3 regions of the Clostridium chauvoei genome follow, and region 2 is predicted to be linked to each of the others. Evidence: riboswitches for the same ligand, from Rfam matches in the RefSeq annotation. Region 2 holds a riboswitch; each other region holds the start of a gene.

Region 1 (3,287 bases), 1.1 Mb from region 2:
TGCTTTATTCTCATTTATACAAGGATTTGTAATGTCAGGAATTTCTCAAAAGGTATCATATAACTTAAGAAAAGAAATTTCAGAGAAAATAAATCGTATGCCACTTAAATATTTTGATTCTAAAACTCATGGCGAAGTATTATCTAGGGTAACAAATGATGTAGATAGCGTAAGTCAAAATTTAAATCAAAGTATGACACAAGTTATTACATCAATAACAACTTTAATTGGTGTACTTATAATGATGTTCTCCATTAGTTGGATAATGACATTAGCAGCACTTTTAATACTACCAATATCAATGATTTTTATATCACTAGTAGTAAAAAAATCACAAAAGTATTTTAAATCACAACAAGAATATCTAGGTCATGTAAATGGTCAAGTAGAAGAAGTTTATGGTGGTCATAATATAGTAAAAGCATTTAATGGTGAAGAGGATGCAATAGAAGAATTTGATAGAATAAATAATACTTTATATGGTTCAGCTTGGAAGTCACAGTTTTTATCAGGTATGATGATGCCTATAATGACATTCATAGGAAACTTAGGATATGTAATGGTATCTATTCTTGGTGGGTGGCTTGCAATTAAGAAGACAATAGGAGTTGGAGATATTCTTTCATTTATTCAATATATAAGAAGCTTTACGCAACCAATAGCTCAAACTGCTCAAGTAGCCAACTTATTACAATCAACAGCAGCAGCTGCTGAAAGAGTATTTGAATTTTTACACGAAGAGGAAGAAGAACAATTTGCTGAAAATCCAGCAAGTATAGAAAATATTAAAGGTCAAGTTACCTTTGAAAATGTTAGCTTTGGATATAATAAAGACAAGACAATAATAAATAATTTTAATGCAAATATAAAACAAGGACAAAAAGTAGCTATAGTAGGTCCAACAGGAGCAGGAAAAACTACAATGGTAAAACTTTTAATGCGTTTTTATGATGTAAATAGTGGAGAGATTCTTATAGATGGCCATAATATAAAAGATTTTAATCGTGATGAGTTAAGAAATTTATTTGGTATGGTTCTTCAAGAAACTTGGTTATTTAATGGTTCAATTATGGAAAATATAAGATATGGAAAATTAGAATCAACAGATGAAGAGGTTATAAAAGCTGCAAAGGCTGCTCATGTAGATCATTTTGTAAAAACTCTTCCAGATGGATATAATATGGAATTAAATGAAGAAGCAAGTAATGTATCACAAGGACAAAAACAATTATTGACAATAGCTCGGGCTATTTTATCAGATCCAAAGATATTAATACTTGATGAAGCAACAAGTTCAGTTGATACTCGTACAGAAGTTTTAATTCAAAAGGCAATGGAAAACCTTATGGAAGGAAGAACAAGTTTTATAATAGCACACAGATTATCAACTATTAGAGATGCAGATTTAATTCTAGTAATGAAAGATGGAGATATTATAGAGCAAGGAAATCATGAAGAGTTATTAAAAGCAAATGGATTCTATGCAACTCTTTATAATAGTCAATTTGAAAATTCACAAGCATCATAGATAAATTATTTATATTAGAAAACGGAAAATAATGTTGACAAGGTAATTTATAGTAATATAATAAAGGTATAAAATAGAATAATTGCTAGGGGTGCCTTAAGGCTGAGAGATAGATGAACTCTATTAACCCTTATACCTGATCTGGATAATGCCAGCGTAGGAAAGCTACTAAATATATTAAAAAAATATATTACTATATTTATAAACTGAACTATACAGCTATATTCTAGATTAGGAATAATAGCTGTTTTTTTATTGTTTAAAATAAAGGAGAGAAGAAAATGAGTAATTACAGAATTCCAACATTAACGATAGCAGGATCAGATTCTTCTGGAGGAGCAGGTATACAAGCTGATTTAAAAACATTTAGTGCTATAGGTACTTATGGTATGAGTGTAATAACAGCAATAACAGCTCAAAATACACAAGGTGTATTTGATGTTGAAGATTTAAGCAAGGAAATAATTCAAAAGCAAATAGATGTAGTTTTTGAAGATATAGAACCAGCAGCTGTAAAAATAGGAATGGTATCAAATCCAGAAATAATATTAGGAATAGTAGAAACTTTAAAAAAATACAATCCTAAGTATTTAGTAATAGATCCAGTTATGATATCAAAGAGTGGATATTCATTATTAAAGCCTGAAGCTAAGAAAAACTTAATAGAATATCTTATACCAATGGCATATGTATTAACTCCAAATACAATGGAAGCAGAAGAAATATCAGGAATAGAAATAAATAACTTAGAGGATATGAAAGTTGCTGGTAAGAAAATATTAGAACTTGGACCTAAGTATGTTCTTATGAAAGGTGGTCACTTAGATGGTGATGCTGTTGATGTTCTTATAGGTAAAAATACTTTTGAACTTTATAAGCAAGAAAGAATAAATAGAAAGAATACTCATGGAACAGGATGTACATTATCATCAGCAATAACATCACATTTGGCTTTAGGTTATGAAATAGAAAAAGCGGTAGCATTAAGTAAAGAATATATAACAGAAGCTATTAGACATAGTTTTGATATAGGTAAAGGCGTAGGACCTGTTAATCACTTTTATAGATTTGAAAATAGATAATAAGGCACATAGGAGATATTAAAATGTATCAATTAATTAACAAAGTTAAGGAAGTAAATCCATTAGTATTACATTATACAAATGAGGTAACTATAAATGACTGTGCTAATATAACTTTAGCTTTAGGAGCAAGTCCATTAATGAGTTATTCTTATGAAGAAGTAGATGGAATTGTTAATATAGCAAGTGCAGTAGTAATAAACATTGGAACTATGAATTCAAATAGACTTGATTTGTTTGTACAAGCAGGCAAGGCAGCAAATAAATTTAATAAGCCAGTTATACTAGACCCAGTAGGAGTTTTTGCAACAAAAACAAGAGCTGATTTTACTAATAGATTATTAAATGAAATAAAATTTGATGTTGTAAAAGGAAATGTTTCTGAAATTAAATATATAGGTGGCTTCGATGTTAGAGGTAAAGGTGTAGACTCCTTTGATGATGGAGAAGATATAACAGAAGTTATAAAGAAAGTAGCTAAAAAGCTAGAGTGTGTTGTAGTTGCTACAGGAAAGACAGATTTTATATCAGATGGAGAAAAAGTTATAAAAATAGATAATGGAACAACTAAACTTAAGAGTGTTACAGGTACAGGATGTATGATAGCAAGTTTAATTGGTAGTTATTTAGGAGCTTCTAATGATAAATTAAATTCAGCTGCTATGGGAGTACTTACT
Region 2 (3,287 bases):
ATATAATTGATATATAATTAGAAAGGGGGCTATATATTTGCAAAAGATAGCAATTTTAACGGATAGTGCATCTGATTTATCTTTAGAAACATTAAAAGAAAATAACATACATCTATTTCCTTTAAGAATCTTATACTCAAACGAGGAATTTGAAGATAAAATTAGCATTACTCCTGAAGAGGTTTATAACAGACTTTCTACAGAAATTCCTACAACATCTCTTCCTAGTCCTAAGACTTCTGCTAAAGTTCTAAAAGATTTAGAAGCTAATGGATATACTCATGTAATAGCAATCTCTGTTTCTAGTGGATTGTCTGGAACATTTAATGCCTTTAGATTAGCATTAGAAGAGCATCCAAACCTTACCTCTTATGTATACGATAGCAAAATCATAGGATTCCCTCAAGGAGTTCTAGTATTAGAAGCTGCTAGACTCGTTAAAGAAAAAAAATCTTATGATGAAATAATACAAGAACTACCTAGAATTCGTGAAAACATAACAGGTTACTTTACTTTAGATACCTTAGAGTATCTAAAAAAAGGTGGCAGAATAGGTAAATTAGCAGGAACTATAGGTCAATTTTTACACCTTAAGCCAATTATAACTATGGATGAGCATGGAGTTTATCACCCATATGCTAAAGTTAGAGGAAGAAAACAATCTTTATCTAAAATGATTGAAGTTTTAAAAACTCATCTAGATGAATCTAAATGTAAAGTTTGGATACTTCAAGGTGGTTGCATGGATGAAGCTCTTTTATTTGCTGAATCAGTTAAAGCATTACATAATTGCGAGTTTATGGGCATAACACCTGTAGGCGCTATGGTAGCTGTTCATTCAGGTCCTGGTATGATGGGACTAGCAATAGAAAAAGTATAAATTTTAAAAAATGTTGAGTAAAGTTAAAAGATACTCAACATTTTTTGTATTATAAGTAACCTTTTTGACCAAACTAATATTATTAACTTTTAGGTGGTGTTAGTTTGAAAGGTAAAATAATAGATTACAGTAATTTTGAAGCTTTTGTTTGCTTAGAAGATGATACAATTATAAAACTTCCATTATCAGAGGTAGATAATTATACATCTATAGGTTCAACTGTAAATATATCCTCGCAATCAGGAAGTTTTGGTTACTGTAATAATCATTCTTCCAAAATTTACAAAGATAAATTAGTTGACTTTTTTTAGAAATAACTTTAAAATATAACCTATATTTAACAATTGCTAGGGGTGCCATTGGCTGAGAGATGTTTTTAACATTAACCCTTTACCTGATCTGGATAATACCAGCGTAGGGAAGCTTATGTATGATATCTATATTACATTTTCATGTATATATTAGTATATCTTATATCTCCTAGCACAAGTATAAGGAGGTATTTTTTTATGTCAAATTTTATTTCTACTCTAAAAGAAAGCTTTTCAGTTTTATGGGACAACCCATTATCAATAGTCACAGTTATTGGTGGCGTCATACTTTTACTTGCTATAATAAAGTTCAAAAATATTAAGCTTGATGCTAAAATAATGACTAGAATCGGTATAGCTCTTGCTCTTGCAACTATACTAAATATGATTAAATTATATGTATTACCAAATGGAGGCGGTAGCATCTCATTAGGTAGTATGGTTCCTATAATATTAATCGCTTATATGTATGGCCCACAAATAGGATTATTAACAGGGTTTTTATTTGGTATAATAAGTTTAATATTAAACCCTTATATTCTACATCCTATTCAAGTATTATTTGATTATCCATTACCATACATGGCTGTAGGTTTTGCAGGATATTTTAAAAATAATAAGATGATTGGAACAGCTGTTGGTATGACTTTAAAGTTTATATTCCACTTTATATCAGGTTATGTATTTTTCGGAGCATTTGCACCTGAAGGATGGTCACCTGCTTTATATTCTTTAGTTGTAAATGGAACAGCTGTAGGTGGAGAATTAATTATTTGTTTAATTATTATTTTCTTCTTACCTTTTGATAGAATTATTAACAACTTATCTAGTAAACAAGCAAGTATAAGTTAATTTTAACAAAAAAAGTTCTACCTTAAACTCAAGGTAGAACTTTTTTATTAATCTACTGTTATTGCACTTACTGGACAACTTGATTCAGCATCTTTAGCTTCATCAACATTTGCATCTGGAACTTCTGTAACTTTTGCTACAGCCTTTCCATCATCGTCCATTTCAAACACTTCTGGACATACAGATGGACATAGTCCACAACCTATACAAGTATCCTTATCTACATTAGCTTTCATAACTCTCATCCTTTCTAAATAACTTCAATTATATTATTCCCAAAGAAAAAAGAGTTATGTATTTATTAATATAAACCTTCAAATATTAATGCGTATAAATCATTATTTCTTACGTATTCTTCTGCTTTTCCTTGCTCTAAAGCTTCTGTTAAATCTAAATTTATAGGAAGTTCACCTAATAATGGTAAACCTAAATATTCTGCATGTTCTTCAGCTGATTTTTTGCTAAAGACTTTAATTTTAGTATCACAACCAGGGCAATTAATATATGCCATATTTTCTATTACACCTCTTACAGAGATACCCATTTTTTCAGCCATTATTACACCCTTTTTAACTATCATAGATACCATGTCTTGAGGTGTTGATACTATTACTAACTCAGTTAAAGGGAAGCTTTGCATTATAGTTAATGTTATATCTGACGTGCCTGGTGGCATATCAATTAATAAGTAATCTAAGTCCTCCCAGTTTGTATCAGTAAATAATTGTGATAATACTCCAGTTGCCATTGGACCTCTCCAAATTACTGGTTCATCTTCATTAGGAATTAAAAGATTTATTGATATAACCTTTATTCCACTTTCAGTTTCTACTGGAAAATATTTTACACTAGTTTCTCCTATAGGTTGCATCATAGCTCTTTTTTCATTTATTCCAAAAAATCTTGGCATTGATGGTCCTGTTATATCAGCATCTAGCACTCCCACCTTATATCCTTTTTTTCTTAAAGTGCTTGCTAATATACCTGTTACTGTTGATTTACCAACTCCACCTTTACCACTTATAACACCAATTATATTTTTTACATTCCCATAGTTAGGAGTTATTTTCCCACATGATGCTCCATCTTTTGTTTTTGATCCACATTTATCCTTACTAGGACATGTTGAACAATTTCCCATTTTATTCTCCTCCTTTTACCACTCAGCTTTTATAGCCTTCGGTACATCACTTTCTTCGTAAATATCAATAGCCCATTCTTTAAATTCATTAGTCGCCATTACA
Region 3 (3,287 bases), 690 kb from region 2:
GTAAGTTTTGAGGAATTTGATTTAGGAGACGCACACCCTAATACTGTTAAAATATTAATTACAGGAAAGACAGGTAATAACTATGAAGTAATAGGTTCCTCAATAGGGGGAGGAAGTATTCAAGTTTCTGAAGTTAATGGTAATAATGTTGAATTTACAGGTGCATATCCAACATTAATTATTTCACATATGGATATACCTGGAGCAGTCTCAAAGGTTACAGCAATTCTTTATAAAGATGATATAAATATAGCTTTTATGAAGGTATTTAGAAGTCAAAAAGGAAAAGAAGCTACCATGGTTTTTGAGGTTGATCATTCAATGCCAAAAGAAATGATAGAAGAAATAAAGCAAATAGATTCAATAAAGAAGGTAATAATGATTAATCCAGCAAAGGATGGTGAATAGAATGTTAGCAAGATCAGGAGAAGAGCTATTAAAGATTTGTAATGATGAAAAAATAAGTTTAAGTGAATATGCTATAAGATTTGAAATGGAAAACAAAGAAATTTCAAGAGAAGAAGCTTATGCTAAGATGTATAAAAATCTTGAAGTAATGAAAGCTGGAGCGTTAGAAGGTAGAGAAAAAGCTGTTTATTCTGTAAGTGGTCTTATAGGTGGAGATGGGTATAAACTACAAAAATATTTAGATAGTGGTAAATCTTTAACTGGAGATACTATGATAATGGCAATGGCTATGGCATTATCATCTTCAGAAGTAAATGCATCTATGGGGAGAATAGTTGCTTGTCCTACAGCGGGATCTTGTGGAATAGTTCCAGCTGTAATTTTAACAGCAGGAGAGAGATTATCTAAGACAGATGAAGAGCTTGTAGAAGCATTATTCTCAGCTTCAGCTGTGGGCATGATAATAGGAATGAATGCAACATTAGCAGGTGCAGAAGGTGGGTGCCAAGCAGAATGTGGTTCAGCAGCAGCAATGGCATCAGCCGCAGTTGTAGAGATGATGGGTGGAACGCCTAAAATGGCATTAGATGCTGGAGCTATAGTACTAAAAAATATTTTAGGACTAGTTTGCGATCCAGTTGCAGGATTAGTAGAAATACCATGTGCTAAAAGAAATGCATCAGGAGCAATTAGTGCTTTATGTACGGCAGATTTAGTTATGGCAGGAGTTGAATCAAAAATACCGTTTGATGATACAGTATCAGCAATGTATAAGGTTGGTAAGAGTTTACCAGCAGCTTTAAGAGAAACAGCTTTAGGTGGAGTTGCTGTTACAAAAGCTGGTCTTGAGCTTAAAAAGAAAGTATTTGGAGATAAGTAAAGTATTTAAAAATTAAATTTATTTAGAGCTAGGGGAGCTAATATTTTTAGCTGAGAATGAAGATTAAATCTTCTAGACCCTCGAACCTGATATGGCTAGCACCATCGTAGGAAAGCACAAATAATACTAAATTATTATGTTTAATTAAGGTGTAGCTATAGCTACACCTTTTTTTATTTATTTTATATATAACATTGGAGGAGACAAAATGAACAAAGAGAAAAATTTAACAAAAAGACTAGCATTAAGTGGCATATTCATTGCAATAGCCACAGTATTGGGAACATTTTCAATACCTTTTTTTGGAGCTAAAATATCACCAATTCAACATTTTATCAATGTTTTAGCATCAGTTACTTTAGGTCCACTTTATGGGGGAGGATGTGCTTTTATAACATCATTATTAAGAAATATTTTGGGGACAGGTAGTTTACTTGCTTTTCCAGGAAGTATGATAGGAGCATTTTTAGCAGGATTTATATATAATAAAGTAAACAAAGTAGAAGGGGCATTGATAGGTGAAGTTATAGGAACTGGAATATTAGGTGCAATAGTAGCATTTCCGATAGCATCTATGATACTAGGAAAGGAAGTAGCATTATTTTTTTATGTAACTCCATTTTCTTTAAGTTCTATATTTGGAGGATTGATTGCTTATATACTTATTAAAGTTCCAGCAATTAAAAAAATTTTATTAGAAAAGAAATAATACAATTTATATAAATTTTTAACATAAACAGCTAAATTAGAATAGTATAAAATAAACTTAATATTTATTCCTATTTGAGAGAGGAAACAAATATGCAAATTAGTATAGAGGCTTTAACCGATATTCTAGACGTTCAAAGGGATAACCAACCTCTTATACATTGTATTTCTAATTTGGTTACTATAAATGACCTAGCACAAAGTATTTTATGTTACAACGGTAAGCCTATAATAGCTCATGGAATAGAAGAAGTTAATGAAGTAGCTTGTAATGCTAAAGGGTTATTGTTAAATCTAGGAACATTAGATAGCAATAGGGTAGAAGCAATGGAAAAATCACTCAAGGCAACAAGAAAAAAGAATATTCCAGTGTTATTAGATATAGAAGGAATAGATATGTCTTTTTTTAGGAGGCAAACAACTTTAAGTTTTTTAACACGATACAATATAGATATATTAAAGGGAAAACTCTCTGAATTTAAGAGGTTAGTTAAAACAGATAACGTAAGTAATACTGATTCTAAAGATATTACAATGATAGGGAATCATAAAATAAGATCAGAAATTAAAGAGATAGCAAGGAAGTTTAGGAATATACTAGTAGTAATAGACGAAGAATGTTATGTAACAGATGGATTTAGTGAATTTTTTATAATGAATGGAGATAAAAAATTTAGAAATATACTTGGTATAGATAGTATATTTAATGGAGCAATTGCTACTGGAATGGCATTAGCAAATACAAAGGCAGAGATGATTAGATATATTCTAATATCTATTACAATAATAGGTGTCTGTGAAGAATTAGTAATACAAAAGAAAAAGAAAGCGATGGATTATTTACTTTAAAACAACATCTACTAGATGAAATATACAATATAAAAAAAGAAGATTTAAATAAAATGGGAAATATAATATATGAGTTTAAAAGATAAAGAATCTAGTTAGTTTTTAGCCAAAATAAGTGATATTAAGATTTTGTATCACTTATTTTTTTATTTCTCGCAAAGGAATTTTTACTATGTTATAATTTACTAAAAATAGGATAAGAATTTAAAAAGAAATACTTACTACATAAGAGGTAAAAGGAGAGACGGTAGATGAGTACTCCAATAGAGATATTAAAAAAATACTTTGGATATACTTCATTTAGAGAGGGTCAATTTGAGATAATATCTAATATTTTAAGAAGAAGAGACATTTTTTGTATTATGCCAACTGGTGGTGGAAAGTCACTATGTTATCAAATTCCAACTATGATTCAAGATGGATTAACAATAGTTATATCACC

The links. A riboswitch is a leader RNA that binds a small molecule or an ion and turns the genes downstream of it on or off. The one in region 2 is predicted to bind thiamine pyrophosphate.
Region 1: another riboswitch for thiamine pyrophosphate. It lies ahead of thiD (bifunctional hydroxymethylpyrimidine kinase/phosphomethylpyrimidine kinase); the one in region 2 lies ahead of thiT (energy-coupled thiamine transporter ThiT).
Region 3: another riboswitch for thiamine pyrophosphate. It lies ahead of thiW (energy coupling factor transporter S component ThiW); the one in region 2 lies ahead of thiT (energy-coupled thiamine transporter ThiT).

The regions. Positions count from the first base shown of each region.
Region 1 is NZ_CP018624.1:676,367-679,653, forward strand. Features, by position in the region: gene BTM21_RS03075 (ABC transporter ATP-binding protein) at 1-1,528, shown strand, start outside; TPP riboswitch at 1,606-1,708, shown strand; gene thiD (bifunctional hydroxymethylpyrimidine kinase/phosphomethylpyrimidine kinase) at 1,810-2,610, shown strand; gene thiM (hydroxyethylthiazole kinase) at 2,634-3,287, shown strand, end outside.
Region 2 is NZ_CP018624.1:2,489,530-2,492,816, forward strand. Features, by position in the region: gene BTM21_RS11775 (DegV family protein) at 38-880, shown strand; gene BTM21_RS11780 (hypothetical protein) at 985-1,191, shown strand; TPP riboswitch at 1,220-1,318, shown strand; gene thiT (energy-coupled thiamine transporter ThiT) at 1,390-2,043, shown strand; gene BTM21_RS11790 (ferredoxin) at 2,091-2,279, opposite strand; gene BTM21_RS11795 (Mrp/NBP35 family ATP-binding protein) at 2,345-3,184, opposite strand; gene BTM21_RS11800 (YhfM domain-containing protein) at 3,200-3,287, opposite strand, start outside.
Region 3 is NZ_CP018624.1:303,995-307,281, forward strand. Features, by position in the region: gene sdaAB (L-serine ammonia-lyase, iron-sulfur-dependent subunit beta) at 1-408, shown strand, start outside; gene sdaAA (L-serine ammonia-lyase, iron-sulfur-dependent, subunit alpha) at 410-1,288, shown strand; TPP riboswitch at 1,309-1,418, shown strand; gene thiW (energy coupling factor transporter S component ThiW) at 1,497-1,997, shown strand; gene BTM21_RS01500 (hydroxyethylthiazole kinase) at 2,090-2,845, shown strand; gene recQ (DNA helicase RecQ) at 3,097-3,287, shown strand, end outside.